DNA from 4 places in the Streptomyces sp. R818 genome. Region 2 is predicted to be linked to each of the others. Evidence: riboswitches for the same ligand, from Rfam matches in the RefSeq annotation. Region 2 holds a riboswitch; each other region holds the start of a gene.
The links. A riboswitch is a leader RNA that binds a small molecule or an ion and turns the genes downstream of it on or off. The one in region 2 is predicted to bind cobalamin.
Positions count from the first base shown of each region.

Region 1: linked by a shared signal. The riboswitch ahead of N5I75_RS02475 (ribonucleoside-diphosphate reductase subunit alpha) and the one ahead of N5I75_RS32650 (CbtB domain-containing protein) in region 2 are both predicted to bind cobalamin.
Region 3: linked by a shared signal. The riboswitch ahead of N5I75_RS31625 (ABC transporter substrate-binding protein) and the one ahead of N5I75_RS32650 (CbtB domain-containing protein) in region 2 are both predicted to bind cobalamin.
Region 4: linked by a shared signal. The riboswitch ahead of nicT (Nickel transporter NicT) and the one ahead of N5I75_RS32650 (CbtB domain-containing protein) in region 2 are both predicted to bind cobalamin.

Region 1 covers NZ_JAOCNE010000001.1:550,349-558,077, reverse strand. The annotation lists gene N5I75_RS02475 (ribonucleoside-diphosphate reductase subunit alpha) at 1-1,814, opposite strand, end outside; cobalamin riboswitch at 1,940-2,068, opposite strand; gene mctP (monocarboxylate uptake permease MctP) at 2,193-3,818, opposite strand; gene N5I75_RS02465 (DUF3311 domain-containing protein) at 3,815-4,108, opposite strand; gene N5I75_RS02460 (GntR family transcriptional regulator) at 4,243-5,007, opposite strand; gene N5I75_RS02455 (extracellular solute-binding protein) at 5,396-6,679, shown strand; gene N5I75_RS02450 (carbohydrate ABC transporter permease) at 6,774-7,729, shown strand, end outside.
Region 2 covers NZ_JAOCNE010000014.1:238,342-246,070, reverse strand. The annotation lists gene N5I75_RS32675 (MmgE/PrpD family protein) at 1-240, opposite strand, end outside; gene N5I75_RS32670 (short-chain fatty acyl-CoA regulator family protein) at 501-1,952, shown strand; gene N5I75_RS32665 (histidine phosphatase family protein) at 2,037-2,645, shown strand; gene N5I75_RS32660 (hypothetical protein) at 2,624-2,929, opposite strand; gene N5I75_RS32655 (CbtA family protein) at 3,052-3,807, opposite strand; gene N5I75_RS32650 (CbtB domain-containing protein) at 3,830-4,051, opposite strand; cobalamin riboswitch at 4,089-4,238, opposite strand; cobalamin riboswitch at 4,346-4,487, shown strand; gene N5I75_RS32645 (ABC transporter substrate-binding protein) at 4,518-5,576, shown strand; gene N5I75_RS32640 (FecCD family ABC transporter permease) at 5,573-6,667, shown strand; gene N5I75_RS32635 (ABC transporter ATP-binding protein) at 6,664-7,467, shown strand; gene N5I75_RS32630 ((2Fe-2S)-binding protein) at 7,472-7,729, opposite strand, start outside.
Region 3 covers NZ_JAOCNE010000014.1:19,161-26,889, reverse strand. The annotation lists gene N5I75_RS31655 (TOBE domain-containing protein) at 1-77, opposite strand, end outside; gene N5I75_RS31650 (FxLYD domain-containing protein) at 116-712, opposite strand; gene N5I75_RS31645 (baeRF3 domain-containing protein) at 760-1,854, opposite strand; gene N5I75_RS31640 (basic amino acid/polyamine antiporter) at 2,013-3,464, shown strand; gene N5I75_RS31635 (arginine deiminase) at 3,502-4,764, shown strand; gene N5I75_RS31630 (nucleotidyltransferase domain-containing protein) at 4,777-5,268, opposite strand; cobalamin riboswitch at 5,347-5,539, shown strand; gene N5I75_RS31625 (ABC transporter substrate-binding protein) at 5,577-6,635, shown strand; gene N5I75_RS31620 (FecCD family ABC transporter permease) at 6,632-7,696, shown strand; gene N5I75_RS31615 (ABC transporter ATP-binding protein) at 7,693-7,729, shown strand, end outside.
Region 4 covers NZ_JAOCNE010000013.1:63,616-71,344, forward strand. The annotation lists gene N5I75_RS29750 (oxidoreductase) at 1-596, shown strand, start outside; gene N5I75_RS29755 (class I SAM-dependent methyltransferase) at 639-1,349, opposite strand; gene rho (transcription termination factor Rho) at 1,676-2,809, shown strand; gene N5I75_RS29765 (GNAT family N-acetyltransferase) at 2,854-3,357, shown strand; gene N5I75_RS29770 (inorganic diphosphatase) at 3,445-3,948, shown strand; cobalamin riboswitch at 3,977-4,201, shown strand; gene nicT (Nickel transporter NicT) at 4,233-5,324, shown strand; gene N5I75_RS29780 (hypothetical protein) at 5,993-6,991, shown strand; gene N5I75_RS29785 (MFS transporter) at 7,217-7,729, shown strand, end outside.

The DNA of each region.
Region 1 (7,729 bases), on a different contig from region 2:
GCGAGGAGCAATGAGTTGCGCATGCCGACGGCGGCGATCCGTTCCCGCAGCGCGGCCCACCGCTCCGGCCAGGTCACCTGCGCGTCGGGGTAGTGGTCGGGGTGCAGGACTCCGCGCGCGGTGCGGGTCTTCTCCCAGGCGGGCAGCGGGCCGTTGCGCTCGGCCAGGTCGGCGGAGGCCTCGTACGCGGCGAGCATGATGCGCTCGGCAAGGCGCGTCGAAAGTGCTTTCGCCTGCGGCGAGTCGAAGGGCAGGCGCAGCTTGAAGAAGACGTCCTGGAGGCCCATCGCGCCGAGGCCGACCGGGCGCCAGCGGGCGTTGGAGCGGCCCGCCTGCTCGGTCGGGTAGAAGTTGATGTCGACGACGCGGTCGAGGAAGGTGACGGCGGTGCGGACCGTCTCGTCGAGCCGCTCCCAGTCGATGTCTCCGTCGACGACGAAGGCGCCCAGGTTGACCGACCCCAGATTGCAGACAGCGGTCTCCCCGTCGTCCGTCACCTCCAGGATCTCCGTGCACAGGTTCGAGGAGTGGACGGTGTGGCCGGGCTCCGCGGTCTGGTTGGCGGTGCGGTTGGCGGCGTCCTTGAAGGTCAGCCAGCCGTTGCCGGTCTGCGCGAGGGTGCGCATCATGCGGCCGTACAGCTCGCGCGCGGGGATCGTCTTCTGCGCCTTGCCGTCGGCCTCGGCAGCGCGGTACGCGGCGTCGAACTCGGCGCCCCACAGGTCCACGAGGTCGGGCACGTCGGCCGGGGAGAACAGCGACCAGGGGCCGTCGTCGGCGACGCGGCGCATGAACTCGTCGGGGATCCAGTGCGCCAGGTTGAGGTTGTGGGTGCGGCGCGCGTCCTCGCCGGTGTTGTCGCGCAGCTCCAGGAACTCCTCGATGTCGGAGTGCCAGGTCTCCAGGTAGACGGCGGCGGCGCCCTTGCGGCGCCCGCCCTGGTTCACGGCGGCGACCGACGCGTCCAGCGTCTTCAGGAACGGCACGATGCCGTTGGAGTGCCCGTTGGTGCCCCGGATCAGCGAACCCCGGCTGCGGATGCGGGAGTAGGAGAGTCCGATGCCGCCGGCGTGCTTGGAGAGGCGGGCCACCTGGTGGTAGCGGTCGTAGATCGAGTCCAGCTCGTCGAGCGGGGAGTCGAGCAGGTAGCAGCTCGACATCTGCGGGTGACGGGTGCCGGAGTTGAAGAGGGTGGGGGAGGAGGGGAGGTAGTCCAGGCGGCTCATGAGGCCGTAGAGGTCGGCGACCTCGCCCAGGGCGCGCACGGAATCGTCCTCGGCCAGACCGGTGGCCACGCGCAGCATGAAGTACTGCGGCGTCTCGATGACCTGGCGGGTGATCGGGTGGCGCAGCAAGTAACGGCTGTGCAGGGTGCGCAGGCCGAAGTAGCCGAAGCGGTCGTCGGCGCCGGTGTCGATGAGCGCGTCGAGCCGCGTCGCGTGTACGCGGGCGAACTCGGCGGTGCGGTCGGCGATCAGGCCCTCCCGGTGGCCGACCGCGATCGACCCCGTGAAGGAGGTGACCCCCTGCGTGGCTGCCTCGGCGGCGATGGTGAGCGTGAGCAGGCGGGCGGCGAGCCGGGAGTAGACCGGGTCCTCGGAGATCAGCCCGGCGGCGGCCTCGGTGGCCAGCTCGCGCAGCTCGGCCTCGTCGGCGCGGGCGCTGCGGCCGCGCAGCGCGGCGGCGGCGACGCGGCCGGGGTCGGCGCCCGGGAGGTCGGCGGTCAGCTCGGTCAGGGTGCGCAGCAGCGCGGTGCCCGGAGCGTCCTGCTCTTCTGCGGCTGAGACCGGTTCGGCGGGCGGCGCGATGGTCACTGGGGGCTCTCCCTCGCTCGGCTCGGGGCCTTGCGGGGAGGAGTGGCTCGGGCGCGCACGCAGGGGGGCGCCGTCGTCACCGGCCCATTCCGCGAGGCCCGGACGTCATCTCCGTCCGGGCCGGACGGCTCGGACGGGCTGCGGCAGGTCGTCGGACTCACGCGGGCGCGGCGGTATGCGCGCTACGTTCACCGTTGCGGGACAGTTCCGGATTTGCACCGGATTCCCCTGCGGCTGCAGCGAGAGCGAGCATACATGTTGTGCCGGGTGCGAGTGACGGGCCCATATCTTGTGTCGGCCGTGTCGTTCAGCGGCACGTACGAGGACGGGCCCCTCCGCGCAAGCAGAGGGGCCCGTCCTAAGGAACGTACGACTGGATCAGTGGCCGGAGCCCGCCCCCACGACCGGGAGGTCCGTCTGCACGCCCTTGTCGCCGGCGTCGGCCGTGTAGTCGCCGGGCGACGTCTCGTCGATGCCCTCGGGGGCCTTCGCCGCCCTCAGGACGAAGGTCAGGACGACGGTCACGATCACGTTCATCACGAACGCCGTCAGACCGATGTACCCGATCTCCCCGATGCCGGGAATCTCCTTCGAGGACCCGCCGAAGTGCGCCTGCGTCGGCGACGCCACCCCGTACGCGGCGAGCGTGCCGTACACCATGCCGACCGCCCAGCCCGCGATCAGCGCCCAGCGGTGGAACCAGCGGGTGAAGAGGCCGCCGACCAGCGCCGGCATGGTCTGCAGGATCCAGATGCCGCCGAGGAGCTGGAAGTTGATGGCGACGGTCTTGTCCATGGTGAGGACGAAGACGAGCGCGCCCACCTTCACGAGCAGCGACACGAGCTTGGAGACCTTGGTCTCCTGCGCCGGGGTCGCGTCGGGCTTGATGAAGTCCTTGTAGATGTTGCGCGTGAAGAGGTTCGCCGCGGCGATGGACATGATGGCCGCGGGCACGAGCGCGCCGATGCCGATGGCGGCGAACGCGACACCCGTGAACCAGTCGGGGAACATGTCCTCGAACAGCTGCGGGATCGCCAACTGCCCGTTCTGCACCTTGATCCCGGCCGCGATCGCCATGAACCCGAGCAGCGCGAGCAGGCCCAGCATGAGCGAGTACAGCGGCAGGATCGTGGTGTTGCGGCGGATCACGTCACGGCTCTTGGAGGAGAGCGTCGCGGTGATCGAGTGCGGGTACATGAACAGCGCGAGCGCCGAGCCGAGCGCGAGCGTCGCGTACGTCCAGTGGCCCGCCTCGCCCGGCGCGAGCGCCCCGACGGGTTTCCCTGTCGCCGGATTGAGCTGCTCGAACTTCTCGCCCGCCGCGGCGAAGATGTCGTCGAAGCCGCCCAGCTTGATCGGGATGTAGATGATGGCGACCGCGATGACGAGGTAGATCAGACCGTCCTTGACGAACGCGATCAGCGCGGGGGCGCGCAGGCCCGAGGAGTACGTGTACGCCGCGAGGACGCCGAAGGCGATGAGGAGCGGCAGGTCCTTGATGAACCAGTTGGTGTTCTCGCCGCCGCCGACGCCCATGACGTCGAGCACGGCCTGGATGCCGACGAGCTGGAGCGCGATATACGGCATCGTGGCGAGGATGCCGGTGATCGCGACGGCGAGGGAGAGGCCCTTGGAACCGAAGCGGCCGCGTACGAAGTCCGAGGTCGTGACGTACCCGTGGCGGTGCGAGACCGACCACAGGCGCGGCAGGAACGTGAAGATCAGCGGGTAGACCAGGATCGTGTACGGCACGGCGAAGAAGCCGGACGCGCCCGCCGCGTAGATCGCCGCGGGGACGGCGACGAAGGTGTACGCCGTGTAGAGATCGCCGCCGAGCAGGAACCAGGTGATCCAGGTGCCGAACGAGCGCCCGCCGAGGCCCCATTCGTCGAGCGAGTCGGTCTCGGAGCGGCGCCAGCGCGCGGCGAGGAAGCCCATGACCGTGACGGCCACGAAGAAGATGATGAAGACGGTGAGCGCGACACCGTTGACGCCGTCGTTCATCGCTGCCCCTCCGATTCCTGAGCGGAGCGGACGGCCGAGTCCCTGCGACCGCGCTGGTCACGCTGCCAGAGCTGGTACGCGATCATCGTGAGCCCGGTCGAGATCAGCACCCAGAGCATCTGGTACCAGTAGAAGAACGGGATGCCGATGAAGGTCGGGTCGATCTTCGAGTAGGAGCTGACCCAGAGCATCGCCACGAACGGTGCGACCAGGCACAGCCCGATGACCACGCGGACCGGTGTCACCACCGGTCTTGCTGCTTTGTTCGCCACTTCCGGCGCATCGGACATCTCGGGCTCCGTCCCCTCGCTGATCCCACTTATCTCACGCTTAACGTGCGGGAAATCTAGTGCGAGAGTCTTGGTCTTTGGAACCCCTGTCCGGATAACGGACGAGACCCTTCCGGTCCGCCGACGGGTGATCGTCAGTCGATGGGGCGCTTGAGGCGCGCCACGAACTTGTACCGGTCGCCCCGGTACACCGAGCGCACCCACTCCACCGGCTGCGCCGAGCCGTCGATCGAGTGGCGGGAGAGCATCAGCATCGGCAGGCCGACGTCGGTGCCGAGCAGTCCGGCCTCGCGCGGGGTGGCGAGGGAGGTCTCGATGGTCTCCTCGGCCTCGGCGAGATGGACGTCGTAGACCTCGGCGAGGGCCGTGTAGAGAGAGGTGTACTTGACGAGCGATCTGCGCAGCGCCGGGAAGCGCTTGGCGGAGAGGTGCGTCGTCTCGATGGCCATGGGCTCGCCGCTGGCCAGGCGCAGGCGTTCGATACGCAGGACGCGGCCGCCGGCGGAGATGTCGAGGAGCTGGGCGAGGGTGTCGTCGGCGGTGACGTAGCCGATGTCGAGCAGCTGCGAGGTCGGCTCCAGGCCCTGGGCCCGCATGTCCTCGGTGTAGGAGGTGAGTTGCAGCGCCTGGGAGACCTTGGGCTTGGCGACGAAGGTGCCCTTGCCCTGGATGCGCTCCAGGCGGCCCTCGACGACCAGCTCCTGGAGGGCCTGGCGGACGGTGGTGCGGGAGGTGTCGAACTCGGCGGCGAGCGTGCGCTCCGGCGGCACCGGCGTGCCCGGCGGCAGGGTCTCCGTCATGTCGAGCAGATGCTTCTTCAGGCGGTAGTACTTGGGCACGCGTGCGGTACGGACGGGCGCCCCGCTCTCGTTCTCCGCACTGCTCACGTCGGTGCTCATGCTCCGCCTTCCCGGCTCCGGTGCCGACGCGGCCGACGTACCCATCGGCCACGGCTCACATCGTGGCACGGCTCGCTCCGGGGGACTCCCCGTACGCTCCGTGATCCCTCCTTATACCGCCCGCTGACTCTCTGGTCTAGTCCACGCACCCTCGGATGGGAGCGGTCCCCCGAACCGCCCAACGCCCTTGTCTCGACGGGCGGGTGTCGTTCCGATAACGGACGCACAGGTCTTTCTCAGCCACCCTTGACACCTCTATTGGTCTGGGCCAAGCTCCCCGTACTGGTCTACACCATTAAACGGAGACCGGGTCCCAGTCCCACGAAGCACTGCTCGTCGTATGCGTCGCTGTGGGTGGGGGGTTGCTGGCATCCCTGAGGAGGGTGACGTGAAGCGCAAGCTCATTGCGGCCATCGGCGTCGCGGGCATGTTGGTCTCGATCGCGGCCTGTGGCAGTGACGACGACAAGGACAGCGGGAGCAAGGCGGGGGCGGACGGGTACAAGGGGCAGACGCTGACCGTCTGGACCATGTCCGGCTCCAACCCGCCGGAGTGGACCAAGAAGGTCACCGCCGAGTTCGAGAAGAAGACCAAGGCGAAGCTGGACATCCAGGTCCAGGAGTGGAACGGCATCCAGCAGAAGGTCACCACGGCCCTCTCGGAGTCCAACCCGCCGGACGTCCTGGAGATCGGCAACACGCAGACACCTGCGTACGCCAAGACCGGCGGTCTCGCCGAGCTGTCCGACCTCAAGAGCGAGATCGGCAAGGACTGGGCCGACGCGGTCAACGAGCCGGCCGTCTACGAGGGCAAGCAGTACGCGCTGCCGTGGTACTTCGGCAACCGCACGGTCATGTACAACAAGAAGATCTGGAAGCAGGCCGGCATCACGGAGACGCCGAAGACCCGCGCCGAGCTCTTCGCCGACCTCAAGAAGATCGGCGAGAAGACCAAGGCCGAGCCGCTCTACCTGCCGGGCCAGAACTGGTACTTCTTCGACGGCCTCCTCGTCGGCCAGGGCGTCGAGCCCGTGAAGCAGGACGGCGACAAGTGGGTCTCCAACCTCGGTGACCCGAAGGTCGCCAAGGCGATGGACATCTACAAGCAGTACCAGGCCTTCTCCAAGGCGCCCAAGGACAAGGACGAGGCCACGCCGCAGCAGGCCACGATCTTCGGCAAGGGCAACACCGGCGCGATCATCGCCATGGGCTACGAGGCCGGCACCGCGCTGCAGGCCAAGAAGCTCAAGGCGGAGGACATCGGCTTCTTCACCATCCCCGGTGAGACGGCCGACAAGCCCGAGGGCGTCTTCCTCGGCGGCTCCAACCTCGCCGTCGCCGCGGGCTCCAAGAAGCAGGACCTCGCCAAGGAGTTCCTGAAGGTCGCGCTCTCCGTCGAGAACGACGGCCAGCTGGTCAAGGAGGCCGGCTGGGTGCCGAAGTCCCCGGCCCTGGAGTCCTACGCCAAGGACCAGCCGGCCGCGCAGGCCGGTGCCCCCGCCGCCGCCAAGTCCGGCGGCACCACCCCGCTGATCCCGGAGTGGGCGCCGGTGGAGAACCCGCCGAACCCGATCAAGACCTACATGACCGCGGTCCTGAACGGTAAGTCCCCCGCCGCCGCCGCCAAGCAGGTCGAGGGCGAGCTCAACAAGCGGCTGAGCCAGCAGCAGTAGTCGCCCGGGCCGGGGCGGCGGAACGGGTCCCGACCCGGGCCGCCGCCCCGGCCCGACGCATCGTCCAGTCACGGCTTTGGAAGAGATGGCGAGCATGGCAGTGCAGACCAACCCGGCGGACGCGGTCGACAAGATCGCGCCCGGCGGGCAGCGCAGCGGTCGCGCACCCGGACCGCGGGGGGAGAAGCGGAAGGGCGCGGCGAACACCGTCCCGTACCTGCTGCTGCTCCCCGCCCTCCTGGTGACGGCGATCTTCCTCGGCTGGCCCCTGGTGAAGGACGGCTTGCTGTCGTTCCAGAACCTCAACATGGGCCAGCTCATCCAGCACGTCACCGAGTGGAACGGCGTAGAGAACTACAAGGAGGTCCTCGGCGGCGAGGACTTCTGGCGCGTCACGCTGCGCTCCACGATCTTCACGGCGATCAACGTCGTCCTGATCATGGTGGCGGGCACCCTCGTCGGGCTGCTGCTCGCGCGTCTCGGCAAGAAGATGCGCCTGACGCTCATGCTGGGCCTCGTCCTGGCCTGGGCCATGCCGCTCGTCGCGTCGTCCACCGTCTACCAGTGGCTGTTCGCGTCCCGCTTCGGCATCGTCAACTGGGTGCTCGACAAGCTCGGCTGGCACTCCATGGCCGACTACAACTGGACCGGCTCGCAGATCTCCACGTTCTTCGTGATCGGCCTGCTGATTGTCTGGGGCTCCATCCCGTTCGTCGCGATCAACCTGTACGCCGCCACGACCACCATCCCGCGCGAGCTGTACGAGGCCGCGGCGCTCGACGGGGCCGGCGCGTGGAAGCAGTTCACCTCGGTGACCTTCCCCTTCCTGCGCCCCTTCCTCTACGCCACGACGTTCCTCGAGGTCATCTGGGTCTTCAAGGCGTTCGTGCAGGTCTTCACCATCAACGAGGGCGGCCCCGACCGGCTCACCGAGACCCTGCCGGTCTACGCGTTCGTCGAAGGCGTCGGCAACCAGCACTACGGCAAGGGCGCCGCGATCGCGATGCTCACCATCGTGGTCATGCTGGTCCTCACCGCGTACTACCTCCG
Region 2 (7,729 bases):
GGCCCCCGGCGCGGTGGCGCGGTGGGCGCTCGCCTGGGCGCGGGCGACCGCGACCGGGCGCCGGGTCAGGGAGGCGACGGCGACCGAGGCGTTGTCGATCACGCGGTTGACGGCCATGGCGGCGCAGCCCGCGTCGAGTTCGTCGGTGGCGGTGGCGACGGCGGCCAGCTTCCAGGCCAGCTGGTCCTCGCGGGGAAGGCGGTCGGAGCTGGGGTGGACGCGGACTCGGTGCTCGATCACGTGACTCCTCACGGTGGGGCGGCGGATGCCTGCCCCGGTACGGAAACGCGCGCCGCGACGGGCAGCGGCAGTGGATACAGGACGAGAACTCCCCTGTCGATGCGGTGATCCTGCCCGCTCCACCGACTCGGGGCCACACTCCGAGGCTGTGGAATCCGTACAGGTCACGACGGCTCATCTGCGAATTCTGCGAAGAATGCGGATGCTAGATTCGCAACTACGAGCCCGTTCGGGCATCCGCACGTACAGGAGGCGCGGCCATGCCCAGGCGTCCCACCGAGCGCAAGATCTACGCCCACGCGAAGCTCCGTCGGCTGCGACGCGAGGCGGGCATGAACCAGGTGGACATGGCCCGTGCGCTCGGCATCTCGACGAGTTACGCCAACCAGATCGAACAGAGTCAGCGCCCGCTGACGGCCTCCGTGCTGCTGCGTGTGGCGGAGGTCTTCGGGGTCGCTCCGGAGCATTTCTCCGGCGCCGACGAGGACCGTCTGGCCACCGATCTGCGGACCGCGCTTGCCGACGAGGCGTGCGGTGCCCCGCCCCCGCCGGTGGAGGAGATCGCCGAAGCGGTCCGCGACCACCCCGAGGTGGCGCGCGCCCTGGTGACCCTGCACCGCCGCTACCGTGACGTCGCCGCGCAGGCGGCGGCGCTCGGTACCTCGGACCGGGGCTCGCCGGGCCCGGCTGCGATGCCGTCCGCCGAACCGCACGACGACGCACGGGACTTCTTCTACGCCCACCACAACCACTTCGCGCCCCTCGACGCGGCCGCCGAGGAGCTGGCCGGGGAGATGGAGCTGCGGCCGGGACAGATCGCCGGGCCACTGGCCGTACGGCTTTCGATGCGGCACGGCCTGAAGGTGGTGCAGGCGGATCCGGGCCGCGCGGCCGACGCGCGTCGCCTGGACCGCGAGTCCGGTCTGCTGTTCCTGTCACCATGGCTCAGTGACGGACAGCGGGCGTTCCAGCTCGCCACCCAGCTCGCACTCCTGGAGCACGACCCGCTTCTCGGTCATCTGACGGACGGGGCAGACGAGTTGGGGTCGTCCGAGGCATCGGCCCTGGCGCGCATCGGGCTCGCGAACTACTTCGCAGGCGCGCTGCTGATGCCGTACACGGCGTTCCACCGGGCGGCGGAGGACAGCGGCTACGACATCGAACTGCTCGCGGCGCGCTTCGGTGTCGGCTTCGAGACGGTCTGCCATCGGCTCAGCACCCTGCAACGGCCCGGGCAGCGCGGGGTGCCGTTCTCGTTCCTGCGGGTCGACCGCGCCGGGAACATCTCCAAACGCCAGTCGGCCACCGACTTCCACTTCTCGCGGCTCGGCGGCACGTGTCCGCTGTGGACGGTGTACGAGGCGTTCTCCGCCCCGGGCCGTGTCCTCACCCAGGTCGCCGAGATGCCGGACGGGAAGCGCCACTTCTGGATCGCTCGCACCGTGACGCGAGGCGGCCACGGGCACCATGCGCCGCGCGCCGAGTTCGCCGTCGCGCTCGGCTGCGAACTGCGCCACGCCCATCGCCTGGTCCACGCGGCGGGAGTCGCACTCGACGATCCCCGGTCCGCCACTCCGATCGGGCTCGGTTGCCGAATCTGTGAACGGCGGGACTGCGCCCAGCGGGCCCGCCCGCCGGCCGGAGGACGGCTGGCGATCGACGCCGGGCGGCGCACGTACGTGCCGTATCCCGTGGAGGGGCAGGAGGACTGAGTCCCGGCGGGTGCTCCGCGCCACACAGCCCCCTGCCCCCGTACTCCCGTACTCCCGTACTCCCGTACTACGGAAGGTTCTGTCATGACCTGCCGCGTCTGGCTCGTCTCGCCCGCCATGAACGCCTCGCTCCGGCAGGCACGGTTCGACGACGGAGCCCCGCTCGATCCGGCGGGCCGCGAGGCAGCGAGAGCCGCCGCCCCGTCGCTGCCCGAGCCCGGCCTGGCCGTCGTGTCCGGGAGCCGCCGCTGCCGTGAGACAGCGGAACTGCTGGGACTCACCTCTTCCGCCTCACCTACTGAACTGGCCGTACCGAACGCAGGGGTGTGGCGCGGCAGAACCCTGGCCGAGGTGAGCGAGAGCTCGCCGCAGGACATCGCCCAGTGGCTGTCGGATCCCGAATTCCCCGCCAGGGGCGGGGAGTCGGTGGCCGACCTCTGCGCGCGCGTGTCACGGTGGCTCCAGGTGACAACCACGGACGACGGTCTCGTGATCGCCGTCGTGGAACCCGAACTGGTGCGTGCTGCCGTCGTGCACGCGCTGGGCGCGCCCCTGTCCGCTTTCTGGCGCTGCGATGTGGCTCCGCTGACGGTCACCGAACTGAGCGGACGTGGCGGGCGCTGGAACGTGCGCTGCGGGCGGCCCCTCTCCCCGGCCGTCGCTCAGCGCGGTCAGGGCCTGCCTTCCCGGTAGCGGTGCAGCAGCGTCGCCAGGGCGCAGCGCGGGCAGTCGGCTTCGGCGGAGCTTTGGTGCGGTGAGGAGGCGCAGGCGGCCGGAGTGCAATCCCCCACCAGTTCCTCCAGCTCTTCCAGAAGGCGCCGGGTCCGCTTGGCCTGCTGGGCGAGCACCCGCACCTTGGCGCTCTGGCCGCCGATCTGTCGTCGGCTCGCAAGAAGGTTCTCGTATTCCTCCATGGTGAGGGCGACCGCCTCACGGCCGCCGAGGACGATGTGCCGGGGCTGCGGTTGTCTGCCCACTCGGCTCCTCGCTTCGTCGCCGGACCAGTGGTGCCTGGGTGAACGCGTGAGGGCCCACGGATGGTTCCGTGGGCCCTCACGTACGACGCGATCGGCTCGATCTCCTCGCCGGAGCGGCCGGTTCAGCTCCCTGCGGGGACCGCGTGGCCGACCGCGGCGGGCCGGGGCTTGAGCAGGCGCTCGGCCAACTCGCCGAAGAGCAGGCCGAATCCGGTCCACAGCGTGATCTGGATGGCGAGGGCGGAGAGCCTGAAGCGCCAGAGCACAGCGGCCGGGAAGTGCTCGGGCACCTCGTTGATCACGGGCAGGAACTGGAAGGCCAGGCCGATGACGACGGCGAAGCCGAGGACCGCGACCACGGTGGCCCACCAGGTGCCCAGACGCGGGGCCAGCCGCTTGCCGAGCATCGTCGCCGCGACCGCGATGAGCACGCTCAGCACCATCATCAGGAAGTACAGCGTGGTCCGCTTGCCGATGGTGTCGGGGTTGCCGACGGCCGGCGGGTTCGCGGGGTACTTCAGGAACGGCACGACGTAGACCGCGAGCAGGGCGCAGCCGGACAGCAGCAGCGCCGTGGCGCGCGGGCCGAAGCGGCCCACCCGGCCGAGCGCGAAGCAGTAGGCGAGCGCCGCGATGCCGCCGAAGGCGACCCCGTAGACGAGGACGCCGGTAGCGAGTCCGGCCGTGGACTGGAGGCTGCGCGAGACGAGTTCGACCTCGTCACCGTGCGAGTGACCGGCGTGGGCCTCCTCGAAGCCGATCGCCTTGTCGACCATCGGCTCGCCGAGCCAGTAGGCGATGACGAGGGCGAGCACGCCCGCCGCGAGACCGGCGAGCATGCCCCGAACGAGCAGGCTGCGTACGGTGGTTGAGTTCATGAGCTGTTCGGTGTCCCTTACGTCAGTGGCAGGGGAAGCCGAGCAGGTGGCGGGCGTCGTGCACCCACTCATGGACGTCCGCGCCGCTGAACACGGAGGTGGCTCCCTGTTCGGCGCCGACGAAGTACAGAAGAACCAGCATCAGGACACCGAAGAACACGGCCCACGGGGCTATGTCCTTCAGGGGGAGCTTGGCCGGTATGACAGGGGTGGTGGCGGTCGGCTGGGCGACGTGCTGCGCCATGGCAGGGCCTCCTCGGGAGTTCGCGTCCCATCTCGGTGGTGCACAGGGACGACAGCCACGGGTCTGACTCACGGGACACAGATGCTGTCCCGTATCACAGTGGCGCGACCGTGCCGGGTTCTCACCGGCTTCCGTCGACCGTCGTCGATAACGAAGAGACGGTATCGCCTGTCGCGTTCATGGCCAAGACCGGCAGAACCACCACGTTCGGCGGCGAGGTCGATGCCGGCGACACGATCGTCCTGGATCGGGGCTCCCGACCCCGATCCGACCCGATTCCCTGGTTTGCCTTGTCATTACGTACGATCACCGGGTCAAAGCCGCGGCAGGAGCCAGGAAGCCGGTGTGAGTCCGGCACGGTCCCGCCACTGTGACCGCGCGCGTCTCGAAGGGCGTACGCGGAAGTCAGGTCACTGACCTGTCGCGGGCCCGATCCGAGGAGCGCGGACTCCGCAGGAGGCTTCCCATGCACGACGGTCACCACCGTTCCCTTTTCTCGTTCTCCCCGTCGGCCGCGGCCGCACGCGGGCGGCGTCCGGCGCGTCTCGCCGCGGCTGCCACCGCGCTGTCGGCGATCCTGCTGACAGCAGGGTGCAGCTCATCGGGCACGTCCGCCGACTCCCCGAAAGCCGGGGCCTCGGCGGCGAAGGGCTTCCCCGTCACCGTCGACAACTGCGGTGTCAAGACGACGTACACGAAGCCGCCGTCCCGCGCGGTGACGATCCACCAGCACCCGGCCGAACTGATGCTCTCGCTGGGCCTCAAGGACCGGATGGTCGGCACCTCGTATCCCGACTCGGCGGTTCTGCCCGCTCTGCGCAAGGACTTCGCGTCGATCCCGCAGCTGTCGAAGGAGGCACCGTCGTTCGAGAAGGTCCTGGACACCGATCCCGACTTCGTCTACGGCGGGTACGCCAGCGCGTTCGCGGAGAAGGAGGGACGCTCGCGCAAGGCGTTCCAGGACGCGGGCATCGACACCTACCTCAACCGGGAGAACTGCGCCGGGAAGAAGGGGGTGACCATGCAGGACACGTATACCGAGATACGCACGATCGGCAAGATCTTCGGCGTCTCCGACCGCGCGTCCGCCCTCGTCTCCAAGCTGCGCGGCCGCGTCGACAAGGCGAGCAAGGCCGTGCGGGACGCGGACGACGTCTCCGTGTTCGTCTACGACAGCGGCGACAAGTCCGCCTTCACCGCGGGCGGCAAGGGCCTGGGCAATGAACTGATCAAACTGGCGGGCGGCAAGAACGTCTTCGCCGACCTGGACGACGTGTTCGGCGACGTCTCCTGGGAACAGGTCGTGGACCGCAAGCCCGACGTCATCGCCATCTACGACTACGCGGGCACCAGCGTCGCGCAGAAGAAGAAGTTCCTGCTCTCCCAGCCCGCACTCGCCGACGTGCCCGCGATCAAGAACAAGCGTTTCGTGGTGCTGCCGCTGACCGACACCCTGGTCGGCGTCCGGTCGGCGGACGCGGTGGGCGACCTGGCGCGCGGGCTGCACCCGGACAGCTTCAAGTGACCGCTCCGGCTGTCGCGAAGGCCAGGAGTTCCGCCGCGGTGAAGGCGGGCCGCCGGGGTTCGTTCGTCCTCACCCTGGTGGTACTCGGCGTGCTCCTGCTCGCCTCCCTGACCGCCGGGCTCGCTCTCGGCTCGGTGCACGTGCCGCCCGCCCAGGTGTGGGGCATCGTGACGCACGCGCTCGGCGTCGACTGGTCGGAGCCGACCTGGACGCGGGCGCGGGAGACGATCGTCCTCGATGTGCGCGGGCCCCGCGTCCTGCTCGGCGCGGTCACCGGCGCCGGCCTCGCCGTCGTCGGTACGGCGTTGCAGGCACTGGTCCGCAACCCGCTCGCCGAGCCGTACCTGCTCGGGGTGTCCTCCGGCGCCTCACTCGGCGCGGTCGCGGTGATCGTGTTCGGGGTGAGCCTGTTCGGGGCGGTGTCCCTGTCGGCGGCCGCTTTCGCCGGAGCGCTGGGGGCGCTCGTACTCGTCTACGCCGCCGCCCGCACCGGCGGCCGCATCACCTCCCTGCGGCTGATCCTGGCCGGGGTCGCGGTGGCGTCGGTGCTCAGCGCCCTGTTGAACCTCCTGCTCCTGACCACGGACAACGGCAACGAGGCGCGCACCGTCCTCGCCTGGACGCTGGGCGGTCTGGGCGGTGTGTCCTGGGGGTCGCTGTGGCTGCCGGGGCTGGCCCTGCTGCTCGGCATCGCCGTCCTCATGGTGCAGGCCCCGAACCTGAACCTGCTGCTCGCCGGGGAAGAGGCCGCCGCCACTCTCGGCCTGGACGTCGCACGGTTCCGGGCCCGGATGTTCGTACTCGTCTCGCTGGTCACCGGAGTGCTGGTGGCCGCGGCCGGACCGATCGGCTTCGTCGGCCTGATGCTGCCGCACATCGTGCGCCTGCTCGTCGGCGGCGACCACCGGCGCATCCTGCCGGCCGCCGCACTCGGGGGCGCCTCCTTCCTGGTTCTCGCGGACATCGCGGCGCGGACCGTGGCGGCGCCGGAGGAGATCCCGGTCGGCGTTCTCACCGCCCTGTGCGGAGGCCCGTTCTTCCTGTGGCTGATGCGGCGCGACGCGCGCAAGCAGGCGGGAGGCGCGGCATGACGGCGGCGGCCGAACTCCACGTCGAGGGCGTCACGCTGACGGCCGGCGCCCGGCACCTGGTCCACGACGTCTCGCTCACGGCCCGCCCTGGCGAGACGATCGGCCTCGTCGGACCGAACGGCAGTGGCAAGTCCAGCCTGCTGCGCGCCGTCTACCGCGTCCTGCGGCCGGATGCCGGAGCGGTCCGGGTCGACGGCGAGGACGCCTGGTCCCTGCCCCCGCGCCGGCTGGCGCGCACGCTGGCCGCGGTGGTGCAGGACGCTCCGTCCGGCCTCGACCTGAGCGTGCGTGAGGTCGTCGCGATGGGCCGGACCCCGCACAAGCGGCTCCTGTCGGGCGACACGACACAGGACGCCGAGCTGATCGAGGCGGCGCTCGCCGCGGTCGACGCCGTCCCGCTGACCGACCGCCCCTTCGACCGGCTCTCCGGTGGTGAGCGCCAGCGGGTGCTCATCGCCCGCGCTCTGGCCCAGGAGCCGTCGCTGCTCGTCCTGGACGAACCGACCAACCACCTCGACATCCGGCACCAGTTGGAGATCCTGACCGTACTGCGCCGGCTGCCCGCGACGGTTCTTGTCGCTCTGCACGACCTCAACCTGGCCGCGTACTACTGCGATCGCCTGTACGTGCTGCGCGACGGCGGTGTCGTCGCGTCCGGGCCGCCGCACGAGGTGCTCACCGCGCGCCTGCTCGCGGAGGTCTACGAGGTGACCGCCGAAGTCGCGGTGCACCCCCGCACGGGCCGTCCCCAGGTGACGTTCCTGCCTGCGGACGTGCCGGTGCCCGACGAAGGCCCCTGACGGGTCACCGGTTCAGGCAGCAGTCGCCGCACTTCGAGCCGTTCGGCGCCCGGTAGTACAGGCAGCAGCTGCGGCGGCGGAAGGTCAGCTCGGGGCCGGTGATCCAGCCGGTCCCGCGCAGCCGTCCCGTCTCCAGGAGTTCCCGTGTCAGCTCGGTGAGCGGCACCCGCAGGCCGGGCCGGGACCTCAGCAACTGCGCCGCCGAACCGACCAGCGCGGAAGCGGAGTTCCCGGCGAGCAGCCGCGGCGCCATCTTGCCGGG
Region 3 (7,729 bases), 220 kb from region 2:
GCGTCGGCCCAGCGCCGCGCGGTGTCCGGGCTGACTCCGAGCAGCCGCGCTGCCTGGCCGATGGTGTAGGACTGCATGGATCACAAGATAGCGAGCGGCCGCGGGCCGTCCTCCCTCAGTACCGCTGCGCCTTCGCGATCTTCGCGGTGAGGTGCGGCTCCGGCGGCTTGGAGCTGATGGCGAGCGGCTGGGCCCGCTCCCCCGCCTTCAGGTCCTTCGCCCCGACGACCTTGGACTCGACGACCTTGCCGTCGGCATCGCTGAAATCGACCTGGACCGCGAAGGACGCCGTCTTGTCGGTCTTGTTGGTGATGGTGACGACGAGGGCGCGCACGTTGTCGGTCTCGGCGAGCGGCTTGCCGGTCAGCGACACGTCGTCGACGGCGTTGCCACGGCCGTCGACGGCGTCGAGCTGCTTCGTGTACTCCTGCCGGTTGCGCTCCACGTCGGCGGCGACGGACGCCTCGAAGTCGTGGGCCTTCTCGGACGCCGACTCGGCCGCGGCGGACGCGGACTTCTTCGCCTCGGCCTTCTTCGACTCGGCGCTGGAGGCCATCGAGGACGGCGGTTCACCGGAGAACCGCGACGACTCGGGGGCCGACGGTCTGGGGCTGGCGCTCGCGCCGCTGTCGTTGCCGTCGTCACCGCCGCACGCGGTGAGCGCGAGCGCACCGGCGACCGCGCAGGCGGCGAGGAGGGAGGCTGCACGCATGGGAGGGGTTCCTTTCCTGTGACGACTACGGGGCACGGACGACAAGGTCAGAAGCGGAGCACGGCGGCCACGTGCCCCGCGTCCGCCAGCGTCCCGTCCGGGACGAAGTCGACCTGCGCGCCGGTTTCCAGGGCGGACTCCACGATCTCGTCGACGATGTCGTGGACGGCGTCCACGTCGCCGTCCGCCGCGGGCTGGAGGTGCCCGTCCCCGGCCCGTACGGTGGTGCGCCAGTTCTCCTCCACGACGAGCCGGTGGATCCGGCCGTCCGAGGCCTTCTCCCAGACCTCGTCCACACCGGCGGCGTAGGTGTTGCCGCCGCGCGCCCGGTCGAGCGCGGCGAGCGCGTCGGCGTTCCTCCGTTCGGCCTCCTCGGTGCGGGCCGGGCCGATGGCTCGCGCGACCGTCTCCGGGGTGGCCTGGGCGAGGCCGCCGACAGGGACCTGCACGGCGTCGCGGGCGGTGCTCCCCGCGTCGGTGAACAGGGCGAGCGCGGCCGGGTCGCCGGTGAGGTACAGCGCGCGCGGTGCGGCGCGCAGGACGGCGGCCAGGGCGGTGTCGGCGTCGCGGAAGAACTGCCGGGTCTCCTCGCTGTGGAAGGTGCTGGGCAGGTCCCCGACGCGCTCCTTGCGTTCGGAGTCCGGGCGCTCCAGGCTGCGGCTCTGCGGGAAGCCGTGCGCGGTGTGCTCCGTGACGCGCTCGCCCCGGCCGTCCCAGAGGGTGACCCGGTCGGCGGCGACGGCCAGGACCCAGTACGGGCGCTGCGCGGCGTCGGCGGCGACGAGGTTGCGGGTGAGGAAGGTGTCCGCGAGCACGACGCGTTCGGGCACGGTCCGGTCGACGGCCCACGCCTGGTGCTCACCGGGCGCGGCGAAGATCACCAGTCCGTCCCTGACGTGGGCGAGGTCGAGCTCGGCCACCGCCGCCTCCACCTCGGCGACCACGGCGTCGCGGCGCTCCCTGGTCACGGCGGGGTCGGCGTCGAGCTGGCGCACGGCCTCGCGGACGAGGTTGTCGAGGCGTACGGGGTCCTGCGCGTTGGCCGGCTGCGTCCGGTGGGTCGGCATCGCCAGCGAGACGGCGGGGTAGGGCCGCGGCGCGCGGAGGTCTCGCAGGATCGCCGGGTTCAACGAGGAGTGCATGCCTGAGTGCCCTTCTGACGCAACGCCTACGGATGCCGCAACCCCTCCATGCTGTGCACAGGAGGACATATCCGCCACCTTTGACGCGACAAAAAGTGCGCTACCTGGCATAGCGGTACGAGACTGGTGCCCGACCCGCAGCCGACCCAGGGGGCCCCATGGAGCAGACCGCGGAGCAGACCGCCGAGCGGAACGCGGCCGCCGCCAAGCTGCCTCTCTTCACCCTGACCACCATGGTCATCGGCTCGATGGTCGGTGCCGGGGTCTTCTCGCTGCCCAGCCGCTTCGCCGAGGAGACGGGTGTCGCGGGCGCGCTGATCGCCTGGGCCATCGCGGGGACCGGCATGCTGATGCTCGCCTTCGTCTTCCAGTCCCTCGCCGTGCGCAGGCCCGATCTGGACGCGGGCGTGTACGCGTACGCCAAGGCCGGTTTCGGCGAGTACCTGGGCTTCTTCTCGGCGTTCGGCTACTGGGCCAGCGCCTGCGTCGGCAATGTGACGTACTGGGTGCTGATCATGTCGACGGTGGGCGCGATCTGGCCCGCGCTCGGCGAGGGCGACACGGCGCTCGCGATCCTGCTCTCGTCGGCCGGGCTCTGGGCGTTCTACCTGATGATCAGGCGCGGTGTGAAGGAGGCCGCGGCGATCAACAGGATCGTGACCGTGGCGAAGATCGTGCCGATCCTCGTCTTCATCGTCCTCGCCCTGGTCTACTTCGACCCGTCGGTCTTCGCGGACAACTGGGGCGGCGCGGACTACGCGGGTTCCCTCTTCGGGCAGGTCAGGGGCACGATGCTGGCCACCGTCTTCGTCTTCCTCGGCGTCGAGGGCGCGAGCGTGTACTCCCGGCACGCGAAGAAGCGCTCGGACGTCGGCCGGGCCACCGTCCTCGGCTTCCTCAGCGTCTTCGCCGTCTTCGCCTCCGTCGTCATCGTGTCGTACGGGATCCTGCCGATGGGTGAGATCGCGGAGCTGCGCCAGCCGTCGATGGCGGGCGTGCTCGAGGACGCCGTCGGCACCTGGGGCAAGGTCTTCATCAGCGTCGGCCTGATCGTCTCCGTCCTCGGCGCCTATCTCGCCTGGACGCTGATGGCCGCCGAGGTGCTCTTCGTGGCGGCCAAGGACGACGACATGCCGCGTTTCCTGCGCCGCTCGACCCCGGCCGACGTGCCGGTGCCCGCGCTGCTCATGACGACGGTCCTCACCCAGCTGGTGCTGATCGTCACCGCGTTCTCGGACGACGCGTTCAACTTCGCGCTCAACCTGACCAGCGCGCTGTCCCTGATCCCGTACCTCTTCGCGGCCGCCTTCGCCGTCCGGATCGGGGCGCGGGAGGACCCGCTCACCGAGGGCGGACGCACCTCGTCGCGCGAACTGGTGATCGCGGCGGTCGCCACGCTCTACACGGCGTTCCTGCTGTACGCCGCCGGGCTGAAGTTCCTTCTGGTCTCCTTCGTCTTCTACGCCCCGGCCACGATCCTGTTCGTCATGGCCCGCAGGGAGCAGGGCCGGCGCCTGTTCTCGCCGGGCGAGCTGGTCGTCATCGCCGTCTCCGTCGCCGGTGCCGTGCTCGGCGTCGTCGCCCTGGCGGCGGGCTGGATCAGCCTGTGAGACCCGTGACCCCCTTCCCGAAGCCCGGAGGCACACCGTGACCGACCACGAGACACCCGCGTCCGCCGCCTACGGCGTCCACTCCGAGGTGGGCCGGCTCCGCAAGGTCCTCGTCTGCGCGCCGGGGCTCGCCCACCGCAGGCTGACCCCGACCAACTCCGACGACCTCCTCTTCGACGACGTGATGTGGGTGGAGAACGCGCAGCGCGACCACGCCGACTTCGTCAACAAGATGCGGCAGCGCGGCATCGAGGTCGTCGAGCTGCACGAGGTGCTCGCGCAGACGATGGCGCTGCCCGAGGCGAAGGACTGGCTGCTCGACCGCAAGATCGTCGCCAATCAGGTGGGGGTCGGGCTCATCGACGACACCCGCGCCTTCCTGGAGACGCTGCGGCCGGAGAAGCTCGCCGAGTTCCTCATCGGCGGGCTCGCCACCACCGATCTGCCGGACGAGTACCGCTCCGCGTACGTGTCGATGGCGCGCGAGTCCAGCGGAGTGCGCGAGTACCTGATGCCGCCGCTGCCCAACACGCTCTACACGCGCGACACCACCTGCTGGCTCTACGGCGGCCTGACGCTGAACCCGCTGTTCTGGCCCGCACGCCACGACGAGACCCTCCTGATGAAGGCGGTCTACCGCTTCCACCCGGAGTTCGCGGGCTCGACCGTCTGGTGGGGCGACCCCGAACAGGGCTGGGGTCAGGCCACGTTCGAGGGCGGCGACATCATGCCGGTCGGCAACGGCGTCGTCCTGATGGGCATGAGCGAGCGCACCTCGCGGCAGGCGATCACGCAGGTCGCGACCGCCCTGTTCGAGAAGGGCGCGGCCGAGCACGTCATCGTCGCCGGGATGCCGAAGCTGCGCGCGGCGATGCATCTGGACACCGTCTTCACCTTCGCCGACCGGGACATCGTCACGCTCTACCCGCGGATCATGGACTCGGTGCACACGTTCTCGCTGCGCCCCAGCGACAAGGCGCCGGGGCTCGACATCACCGACGAGGGGACGACCCCGTTCGTCGACGTCGTCGCGCGGGGGCTCGGCCTGCCGGGGCTACGGGTCATCGAGACCGGCGGCGACGTGTACGCCTCCGAGCGCCAGCAGTGGGACAGCGGCAACAACGCGGTCGCCCTGGAGCCCGGGGTCGTCGTCACCTACGACCGCAACACCCAGACCAACACGCTGCTGCGCAAGGCGGGCGTCGAGGTCGTCACGATCGTCGGCGCGGAACTCGGCCGCGGCCGGGGCGGCGGCCACTGCATGACATGCCCGATCGTCCGCGACCCCGTCTCCTACTGAGGCGCCGCCCGGTCAGAAGTGCGTGGCGATGCCGAAGACCCGGCGCAGCTGCGCCATGTCGTGCCGGTCGCGGTCGGCGGGCTCGTAGCCCTGGTGGAAGCGCACCTGCTGCTCGGCCGAGAGGCACGGGACCGGCTCCCCCGCGATCGTGCCGGTGACGAAGACCTCCGCCGGGTAACGGAACGGCCGCTCCGGGTCGAGCGAGGACTGCTCGGCCGACCCGTCGGCGGCGAAGCGCAAGGGGTGCAGGTCGAGTTCGCGGCCGTCGGGGTGGGCGAGGACGAAGCGCGCGGGGCGCCAGTCGAGGGTCTCGGCGAACCCTGCGCCGGTGAGGGCGGCGAGCACGGCGGGCTCCTGCTCGTGCCGGTGCATGAGATCGAGGTCGCGGTGGTCCCTGGTCTCTTCGCCGACGAGGGCGTCGATGCCCCAGCCGCCGCCGATCCACACGTCCGCCCCGGCCTCCCGCAGCAGGGCGAGGACGCCTCGTACGTCGTCCGCTGTCATCACGCGAGGCAGGCTAGGCGGGCGGGGCGCGGGCGGCGAACGGATTTCGGGGGCGTGGGTGGGCCCGTGATACGTTCCGTGAGCCAGTCGTACCTTTGTGCGTTCTGTAGGGAGCGCGTACGGGTCAGGGAATCCGGTGAGAGTCCGGAGCTGACGCGCAGCGGTGAGGGGGACGGGCGGGGCCACTGCCACTGAGCCGGTCGACGGTTCGGGAAGGCGCTCCGCCTGGACGATCCCGAGTCCGAAGACCTGCTGGCGGCCTCCGGACCGAGACCCGGCCGGGGGTGAACCGTAGGCCGGCTCCGCGTATGGGCCCTGGACGCAGAGGAACCCCCGTGCCCTTCGCACGTCGACTCCGCCACTTCGCACCGCTGTGGGCGGGCGCCCTTCTCCTGACCGCGTGCGGCGGTGGCGACGGCTCCGCCGACGCCGCCCAGGGTGCAGGCGCCGCCGTCACCCTCGACAACTGCGGCGCGACGGTCCGCGTCGCGCACACCCCGCGCCGGGCCGTCGCCCTCGACCAGGGCTCGGCGGAGATCCTGCTCTCGCTCGGGCTCGCGGACCGGATGGTCGGCACCGCGACATGGACCGACCCTGTCCTCAAGGGCCTGGAGAAGGCGAACGCGAAGGTGCCGCGCCTCGCCGACCGCTACCCCTCCTTCGAGAAGGTCCTCGACACCGAACCGGACTTCGCCGCCGCCTCCTTCCAGTACACGATCGGCAAGGGCGGCGTGGCACCGCGCGACAAGTTCGAGAAGCTCGGCGTGCCCACCTACCTCTCCCCCAGCGACTGCGCGGGCAAGGACAACAGCGGGGACGGCGACGGCGTCCGCACCAGCGCGCTGACGATGGACACGGTCTACGGCGAGATACGTGACCTGGCGCGGATCTTCGACGTCGAGGAGCGCGGCGAGAAGCTCGTCGCTCAGCTCACGTCCCGGGTCGACAAGGCGACGACCGGGATCGACGCCGACGGCGTGAGCGTCCTGTACTGGTTCGCCAACTCCGACTCGCCCTACATGGCGGGCTGTTGCGGCGCGCCCGGCATCGTCACCAAGGAACTCGGCGTGCGCAACGTCTTCGACGACACCCACGAGGAGTGGCCGCAGATCAACTGGGAGACGGTCGCGGACCGCGACCCGGACGTCCTCGTCATCGGCGACCTCACCCGCCGCTCCCAGTCCGCCGAGTCCGCCGCGCAGAAGATCAGGTTCCTGGAGTCCGACCCGGTCACCAAGAACATGACGGCCGTGCGCGAGAAGCGGTACGTGCTGCTCAGCGGGCAGGCCCTCAACCCCACCATCCGCACCGTCGAGGGCGTGGAGAAGGTGGCCGCCGCGCTGCGCGAGTTCGGCCTCGACAAGTGACGACCACGGTGGTCCGCCCCGCCCTCTACTGGGCCGCGGCCCTCGCGGCGCTCTGCGTATCGGTCGCCGTCGCCATCACGATCGGGCCCGCGCACATCCGCGTCGCCGACGTGTGGTCGACGGTCGGCGCCAGGATCGGCTGGGGCACCTCGGACCTCTCCCCGATCCGCGACGGCATCGTGTGGAACCTGCGCCTTCCGCGCACCCTGCTCGCGGCGGTCTGCGGCGCGGGCCTCGCCGTCTGCGGCACGGTGCTGCAGGCGCTGCTGCGCAACCCCCTCGCCGACCCGTTCGTGCTCGGCGTCTCCTCGGGCGCCTCGACCGGCGCGGTCCTCGTCGTGGTCCTGGGCCTCGGCGGCGGCGCGCTCTCCGTCTCCGGCGGCGCCTTCCTCGGCGCGCTCTGCTCGTTCGCGCTCGTCCTCGTGCTCAGCCACCTGCTGGGCGGCTCGACGGACCGGGTGGTGCTGTGCGGGGTCGCCGCGATGCAGCTCTTCTCGGCGCTGACCTCGTTCGTGATCCTGACCGCCGCCGACGCGGAGACCACCCGCGGCGTCCTGTTCTGGCTGCTCGGCTCGCTCGGCGGCGTCGGCTGGACCGAAGTGTGGCTGTGCCTCGCCGTGCTGATCGTGGCGCTCGCGGTGTGTCTCGGGTACGGGCGGACCCTGGACGCGTTCGCCTTCGGGCAGGAGGCCGCCGCCGCGCTCGGCGTCCACGTCGCGCGGACCCGGATCGTCCTGCTCTGCGTGACGGCGCTGCTCACGGCGGCCCTGGTCAGCGCGGCCGGGGCGATCGGCTTCGTCGGGCTCGTCCTCCCGCACGCGGCGCGCGCCCTGGTCGGCCCCGGGCACACCCGGCTGCTCCCGGTCACGGCGGTCGCCGGGGCGGTGTTCCTGGTCTGGGTCGACACCCTGGCCCGTACGGTCCTCGAACCGCAGGAGGTTCCGGTGGGGGTGGTGACGTCGCTGATCGGCGTGCCCGCGTTCGTGCTCGTCCTCTTCCGCGGAAGCGGCCGGGGCGGCCGGGCCGGCCGGGGCGGTCGCAGCGCCCGGGGCGCCCGGTGAGCGCGGGCCTCGCGGCGGACCGCGTCTCCTGGT
Region 4 (7,729 bases), on a different contig from region 2:
AGGGCCACGAGATCCAGTTCGCGACGAACCACCTCGGGCACTTCGCGCTCACCGGGCTGCTGCTCGACGCGCTGCACCAAGCGCCGGAACCGCGTGTGGTGACGGTGAGCTCGCTCGAACACCGCAAGGGCCGCGTCGACTTCGACGACCTGACGGGTGAGCGCGGCTACGACCCGATGGGGTTCTACCGGCGGTCGAAGCTGGCCAACGCCCTGTTCGGCCTCGAACTGCACCGCCGCCTGGCCGCCGACGGCTCCCCGCTGCGCAGCGTGCTCGCGCACCCCGGGTACAGCGCGACCGGCCTCCAGACCAACGGCACGGTCCGGCTGCCGCGCCTGGTCTTCGGGTACCTGGCCAGGCCTTTGGCCCAGTCGGCCGAGCGTGGCGCGCTGCCGCTCCTGTACGCCGCCACCCAACCGGGCGTCCGGGGCGGCGAGTTCATCGGGCCCGACGGCCGGGGCGAGCTGCGCGGCACGCCGACCCGGGTCCGCCCGGCCCCGTCGGCGCTCGACACCGAGGCGGCGCGACGGCTGTGGGAGGTCTCGGAGGAGCTGACGAAGGTGCGCTTCACCCGGGGGCGCGCGGGCAGGCGTTAGAGCCGCCTCGTCGCCACGACCAGGCGACAGCGCGGCCGGGCGTCAGCGCTTGGTGGCCACGACCAGGCGGCAGCGCGGACTGCCGTCGGGCCGCTCCCCCAGCTCCGGCAGGCCCCGCAGCGCGATGTCGAACCCGGCCGCCGCCAACTCCCGGCGTACTTCGCCGAGTCGGAACGGCCGGTAGTACATGACGAACGGCGGGCGCCACACGGCGTTGCGCAGGCGCATCGCGCCGTCGAAGCCGAGCATCATCCAGTACGCGGGCGACCCCGGCCGCGCCGGAGCGGGCAGCGGGAACGCGAACTGCCCGCCGGGGCGCAGCACTTGACGCACCTGGGCGAAGAGGGCCGGGTACTGCCCGGGCAGGAAGTGGCCGAACGCGCCGAAGCTCACGACGAGGTCGAAGACGGCCCGGAACGGCAGCGCGAGGGCGTCCCCGCGCACGTACGAGGCGGCCGGCTCCTCCCCGCGCGCGACGTCCAGCATGCCCGCGCTGAAGTCGACGCCCACGGTCCGCCCGGCGCACACCTCGCGCAGCACGCCGAGCCCCGCCCCGGTCCCGCAGCACAGGTCGAGCCCGTCCCCGTACGGGCCGAAGTCGCTCAGCGCCCGCGCGACCGGGGTGAGGACGCTGTCCGGCGTGCGGAACGGGGTCTGGTCGAACTTCGGGGCGAGCAGGTCGTAGCCGCGCTCGACCGACGACAGCGCCTGAACGGCCAGCTCGCGGAGGGTGGGGCCGTGGGGTGTGAACATGGCCGCCCAGCATAGATCGGCGGGGCCGCGAAGTCCGCTGTTGCCGTCCGCCCGGATGTGAGTGCTACAGTGCGAGTGGCACGTGTGTACGCCCCTTCCGAGGCGCCGGTGCCGCATCCCTTCTCGCTTCGCAGCGATCCGCTTCTCAGCCATCCGCTTCGCAGCGATCTGTCTTTCCCAGCGCCTCAGCGCGCGCATCTCTTCCGGCCACGGGCTGTCCTGCCCGTCCCGCGGGGCGTGATGTTCCGCCCCGCCGCTCGCCGGTCCCCCCTTCCCTTCTGCACTCCGCGTACCACCAGCGTCCGCGAAAGGACCGTGAACCGATCATGACCACCACCACTCTGGAAGCACCGGACATTTCCGTACGGACGGCCACCGGCGTCCTCGACATCGGCCCGAACGGGGCGGGGCACCTGCGCGCCGCCACCTTGCTGCCGGCCTCCCACGACGTCCAGGTCCCCGCCGCGCTCGTCCGCCGACTCGGGCTGCGCAAGGGCGACTTGGTGGCCGGGCTGTGCGCCAGGCCGCACACGCTCACCCACGTCGAGACCGTCGACGGCGCACCCGTCGACGCCGTCCGAAGCCGCCCCCGCTTCGGCGACCTCACCCCGCTGCACCCGTCCGAGCGGCTGCGCATGGAGAGCCCGGCGAGCGGCCTCGGGGGCCGCGTCGTCGACCTCTTCGCGCCGGTCGGCAAGGGCCAGCGCGGACTGCTCGTCGCGCCGCCGAAGACCGGCAAGACCGTCCTGCTGCAACAGCTCGCCGCCGCCGTCGCCGCCAACCACCCCGAGGCGCATCTCATGGTGGTGCTCGTCGACGAACGCCCCGAGGAGGTCACCGACATGCGGCGCTCCGTGCGCGGCGACGTGTACGCCTCCACCTTCGACCAGCCCGCCAAGGCGCACATCGCGCTCGCCGAACTCGCCGTCGAGCGCGCGAAGCGCCTGGTCGAGCGGGGCCGCGACGTCGTCGTCCTGCTCGACTCCCTCACCCGGCTGTGCCGCGCCCACAACAACGCGGCCTCCTCGGGCGGCCGGACCCTGTCCGGCGGTGTCGACGCCGCCGCGCTGCTCGGCCCGAAGCGGCTGTTCGGGGCCGCCCGCAACACCGAGGAGGCCGGCTCTCTGACGATCCTCGCCACCGCCCTCGTCGACACCGGCTCCCGCGCCGACGACTACTTCTTCGAGGAGCTCAAGAGCACCGGCAACATGGAGCTGCGCCTGGACCGCTCGCTCGCCGACCGCCGCGTCCACCCGGCCGTCGATCTCGCCCCTTCCGGCACGCGCCGCGAAGAACTCCTGCTTTCCGCGACGGAGTTGACGGCCGAGCGCGGACTGCGCCGGGCGCTGCGGGACCGGGACGGCCACTCCTCCTACGAGGCGCTGCTCGACAGGCTGCGCCACACCCCCGACAACGCCGCGTTCCTGCGCCAGGTCCAAGCGACCGTGCCCACGGGCTGACCGCCGATTGCCGGGTCCGCGATCAGATACGTAATACTCGACGCATGACATCGAGCATTACGCGGCGTGGCGGTGACCCCGCCGTCACGGTGCGCCGGGCCACCGCGCGCGACGCCAGACGGCTGACCCGGCTCGTCCGCGGCTCCCGCGCCTACGAGGGCCCGTACGCGCCGATGGTCGCGGACTACCGGGTGGGCCCCGACTACATCGAGGCACACCGGGTCTTCGTCGCGGCCTCGCTCGCCGACGACCGCGTGCTCGGCTTCTACTCCCTGCTCCTCGCCCCGCCGGAGCTGGACCTGATGTTCGTCGCGAACGACGCGCAGGGAATGGGCATCGGGCGCCTGCTCGTCGCGCACATGCGGGACGAGGCGCACACCGCGGGCCTGGACCACGTACGCGTCGTCGCGCACCCGCCGGCGGAGGGCTTCTACCGCAGCGTCGGGGCGCACCGCACGGGCACGGCCGTCGCACGGCCCCCGGCCGTCGCATGGGACCGGCCGGAACTCGTCTTCCCCATCGGCCCCTCCGGCCGGGGGCTGTCCTAGGGCCTGTCGAAGGGCTTCCGCCCCCGGCCCGCGCGGCGCACACTCGGTGGCAATTCGAGCGGGCGGCAATGGGGCAAGGAGGCCACATTGGGCGGCAGCGAGACGCGCGGCGACGCGTTCGACGTGATCGTGGAGATCCCGCAGGGCTCCCGGAACAAGTACGAGATGGACCACGAACTCGGGCGGATCCGGCTCGACCGGATGCTGTTCACCTCGACCCAGTACCCCGCGGACTACGGCTACGTACAAGGCACCCTCGGCGGCGACGGCGACCCGCTGGACGCGCTGGTGCTGACCGGCGACGCGACGTTCCCCGGCTGCGTCATCGAGTGCCGGGCCATCGGCATGTTCGTGATGAGCGACGAGAAGGGCCCGGACGAGAAGATCCTGTGCGTGCCCGCGCACGACCCGCGCCACGCGGAGACCCAGGACATCGACGACCTCCCCGAGTTCGACCGCCTGGAGATCACCCACTTCTTCGAGGTCTACAAGGACCTGGAGCCCGGCAAGTCCGTCGAGGGCTCGCACTGGGAGGGCCGGGAGAAGGCGTACGAGGAGATCGGGCGGGCGCGCGAGCGCCGCGAGGGGTAGCCGCCCGGAGCAGCGCGCGGCCCGTCCTCTAAGGTGGGCGGGCCGTGGTGCTCGGGAAGACCGGTGACGGCCCTTCGGGGCCAAGTCCGGAGCGGCCCTCGCCACTGTGATCGGGTTCCGTGCCGTCCCGCTTCCGGGTCGGTGCGGAGCACGCCGTTCCACCGCGCCACTGGCCGCCTCCGGGCGGCTGGGAAGGCAGGAGCGGCGCGCCATGCCCGTAAGCCAGGAGACCGGCCACGGCATCTCACGAAGTGATCCACGAGGTGCTGGAGCGTGATCAAGGCATGACCCTGCCCGGAACCCCCGCGACTTTCCGCTGGCGCCGTGAGGACACCGTCCGTACGGCGGGTCTCCTCGCGGTGATCGCGGCGCTGCACGTCGTCGCGTTCGGCGTGCTGTTCCTTCTCGTCGTCCCCGAGCACTACGAGGTCGGCGACAAGGCGTTCGGCATCGGACTCGGCATCACCGCGTACACGCTCGGGATGCGGCACGCGTTCGACGCCGACCACATCGCGGCGATCGACAACACCACCCGCAAGCTGATGGCGGACGGCAAGCGGCCCGTGTCGGTCGGGTTCTGGTTCGCGCTCGGGCACTCCAGCGTGGTCGTCGCGATGGCGGCGCTCGTGGCGGGCGGCGCGGCGCTCGCCGGTGTGCTCCTGAACGACGAGTCCACCACGCACCAGGTCCTGGGCGTGGTGGGCACGACGGTGTCGGGCACGTTCCTGTACCTGATCGCGGCGCTCAATCTGGTGGCGCTCCTCGGCATCCTGAAGGTGTTCCGGGCGATGCGCGAAGGCTCGTACGACGAGCGGGAGCTGGAGGAACACCTGGACTCGCGGGGCTTCATGAACCGCATCCTCGGCCGCTTCACCAGGTCGATCACCCGCCCCGGCCAGATGTACCCGCTCGGCTTCCTCTTCGGCCTCGGCTTCGACACGGCGACCGAGGTGACCCTGATGGTGATGGCGGGCAGCGGGGCCGCGGCCGGGCTGCCCTGGTACGCGATCCTCTGCCTGCCCCTGCTCTTCGCGGCGGGCATGAGTCTGTTCGACACGCTGGACGGGACGTTCATGAACTTCGCGTACCAGTGGGCGTTCTCCAACCCGGTGCGCAAGGTGTTCTACAACCTCACGATCACCGGTCTGTCGATCGCGGTCGCGTTCTTCATCGGCACGATCGAGCTGGTCGGTGTCCTGCGCGAGAAACTCGCCCTCACGGACGCGGTGACCGGCTGGATCGCCGGGCTCGACCTCGACAACGTGGGGTACGTCATCGTCGGCCTGTTCGTCGCGGTGTGGGCGGCGGCGCTCGCCTACTGGCGTCTGGCCAAGGTCGAGCAGCGCTGGTCGGCACGGGTCGCCGAGGGCGGTTGAGGCGGGGCCGGAGTCGGGCTCCGGGGCGCGTGTGTCCGGCGGGGCGCGCGAATGCGGGCCGTTCGGCCCAGTGAGGAGGGTCACATGGCCCGATTGCCCCGGCCCGCGCCTTGGGGATACTGCTCAGCAGAGCCTCCCGTGCCCTCGCTCTCCCGCCGCGGCGCACGGTCGAGGCCCGGGCCCGCCGGTCGCAGTGGGGGGAGCTGCAATCGGCGGGCCCGGCACCTTTTCGCTCTTCGCTGGGCTCGGGGTGAGTTCTCCCGGGGCGGCCCGGCCAGGGCGGGCCTCACCCGGTCGGAGGTGCCCGGGGCGATAAGGTATCGGGTCGAACCGCCCGCGCCCGAGCACTCAGGAGCACCTACGTGACCGTAGCCATCGACTCGTCCGAGGCCCCCGTCCCGTCCGGCGAGAACAACGGGGAGGCGCCCGGCGCGGACGTACCGGCAGCCCGGCACGCGGGCACGGACGAGAAGACGGCCGGCCCGCTGGACACACCGGCCACATGGACTCCGCCCGGCGACGAGGCCGACGCCCCCGGGACAACGGTCCGGACCGACTCCGCCACGTCGGCAGAACTGACCGGGGCGCCCCCGGCGCCCGCCCCCTCCGGCCCGGACGAAGACGGCGCGTCCGAGAACTTCTGGCAGCCCGCCGGCGCGGACGACTCCGTGCCTGAGGTGCCGGAGGCCATTGCTCGGGATGCCCGTGAGTTCGGGGTGTACGCCCGTACCGGCGGGTGGACGTTCGCTCTGAAGGTGGCCAGGAGTGTGCGCCCCGGGGGACAGCCCGCCGGTGAATCGCCGAAGGTCTCCGCCCGGAGGTTCGCCGAGCTGGCGGAGTGCTCCCCCGAGCGTGTCATGCGGTTCTACAAGGCGTGGGACAGGGCCGCCGACGACGGCGTGGTCCCGCAGTTCGAGGCGCTGACCCCGGGCGCCGAGATCGAGTTGCCGGACGCCGATCTGTGGCTGCAGTACTACGTCTCGCGCTCCAGCGCGACCAGTGTGCGCGGCCAGGCCATCACCGAGGCCGCGGAGGCGGAGGGCATCCGGCCCACCAAGGCCCTGGAGGTCGCCGAGAACCCGACGGCGCTGCGGGCCGCGATCCTCGCCGACCCGGGCACCGCGGAAGCGGCCCGCAAGGCGCTGCTCGACCGCCTCGACGAGGACCCGCTGCTCCGCTCGGACCTGGCCCGCGACATCGTCCGCACGGACGACCTGAAGAAGGCCGTCGCGGAGGAATCGAAGACCGGCGACCGGCTCGAGTACGTCCGGAAGATCGCCGAGGAGGGGCAGGTCAAGACCGCCGCGGGCCAGAAGATCGAGGCCCCGCGGGAACTCCGCGAGGAGGCCGAGCGCCACCTTTCCCTCATCGACGAGCTCGACGAGGACGAGGAGGCGGGCGAATGGACCCGCGAGGCGTACGACTCGGTGCGCACGCTGATCGCGGAGACCGTCGAGGCCGACCCCGAACTGCGCGTGCAGGAGCGGCGCGCGAAGTTCTACAGCAGCCTGCAGAAGGCGACGAAGGCGTTCGAGGAGCTGACCTTCGACGACATCCAGGAGATCGACGACATCTACGAGGACGACATGGTCCGCCGCCTGGAGGAGCTGCAGACGGCCATCTCGGCGTGCATCAACGCCTTGCAGACCGCCCAGCAGAAGGGCTGACCCGCCGCCTCCACCCGACCACCCCCCGATGCCCGGCCTCCCCTCAGGGGAGCGCCGGGCATCGGCGTTCCGGTGCGTGTCGCGCAGGTCACGTCCCACTCGCCCAGCGAAACGTTGCCGTTTCGCTTACGAAGTCGTACGCTCGTCGAGGCGGTGAACGAAACCGTTTCGTTTCCTTACCGCATCCTCTCGTCCCTGGACTCTCATCCCCGGAGTGGCCTTCTCATGTCCCAGTCGACAGTGGCCGACACGACCAGCGTGGCGATCCCGCCGGACCCCAAGGTCGCGGCCAGGCGCTGGTGGATCCTCGGCATCATCGGCATCGCGCAGCTCATGGTCGTCCTCGACGCGACGATCGTGAACATCGCGCTCCCCTCCGCACAGCAGGACCTCGGCTTCACCGACGGCAACCGCCAGTGGATCGTCACCGCGTACGCGCTGGCCTTCGCCTCCCTGCTCCTGCTCGGCGGCCGCATAGCCGACCTGTTCGGCCGCAAGCCCGCCTTCCTGATCGGCGTCGCGGGCTTCGCGGGCGCCTCCGTCCTCGGCGGCGCGTCCACCAGCTTCGGCATGCTGGTGACGGCACGCGCCCTGCAAGGCGTCTTCGGCGCCCTGCTCGCCCCGGCCGCCCTGTCCCTGCTCAACACGACCTTCACCGACGCCAAGGAGCGCGCCAAGGCGTTCAGCGTCTACGGCGCGATCGCGGGCGCGGGCGGCGCCGTCGGGCTGCTGCTCGGC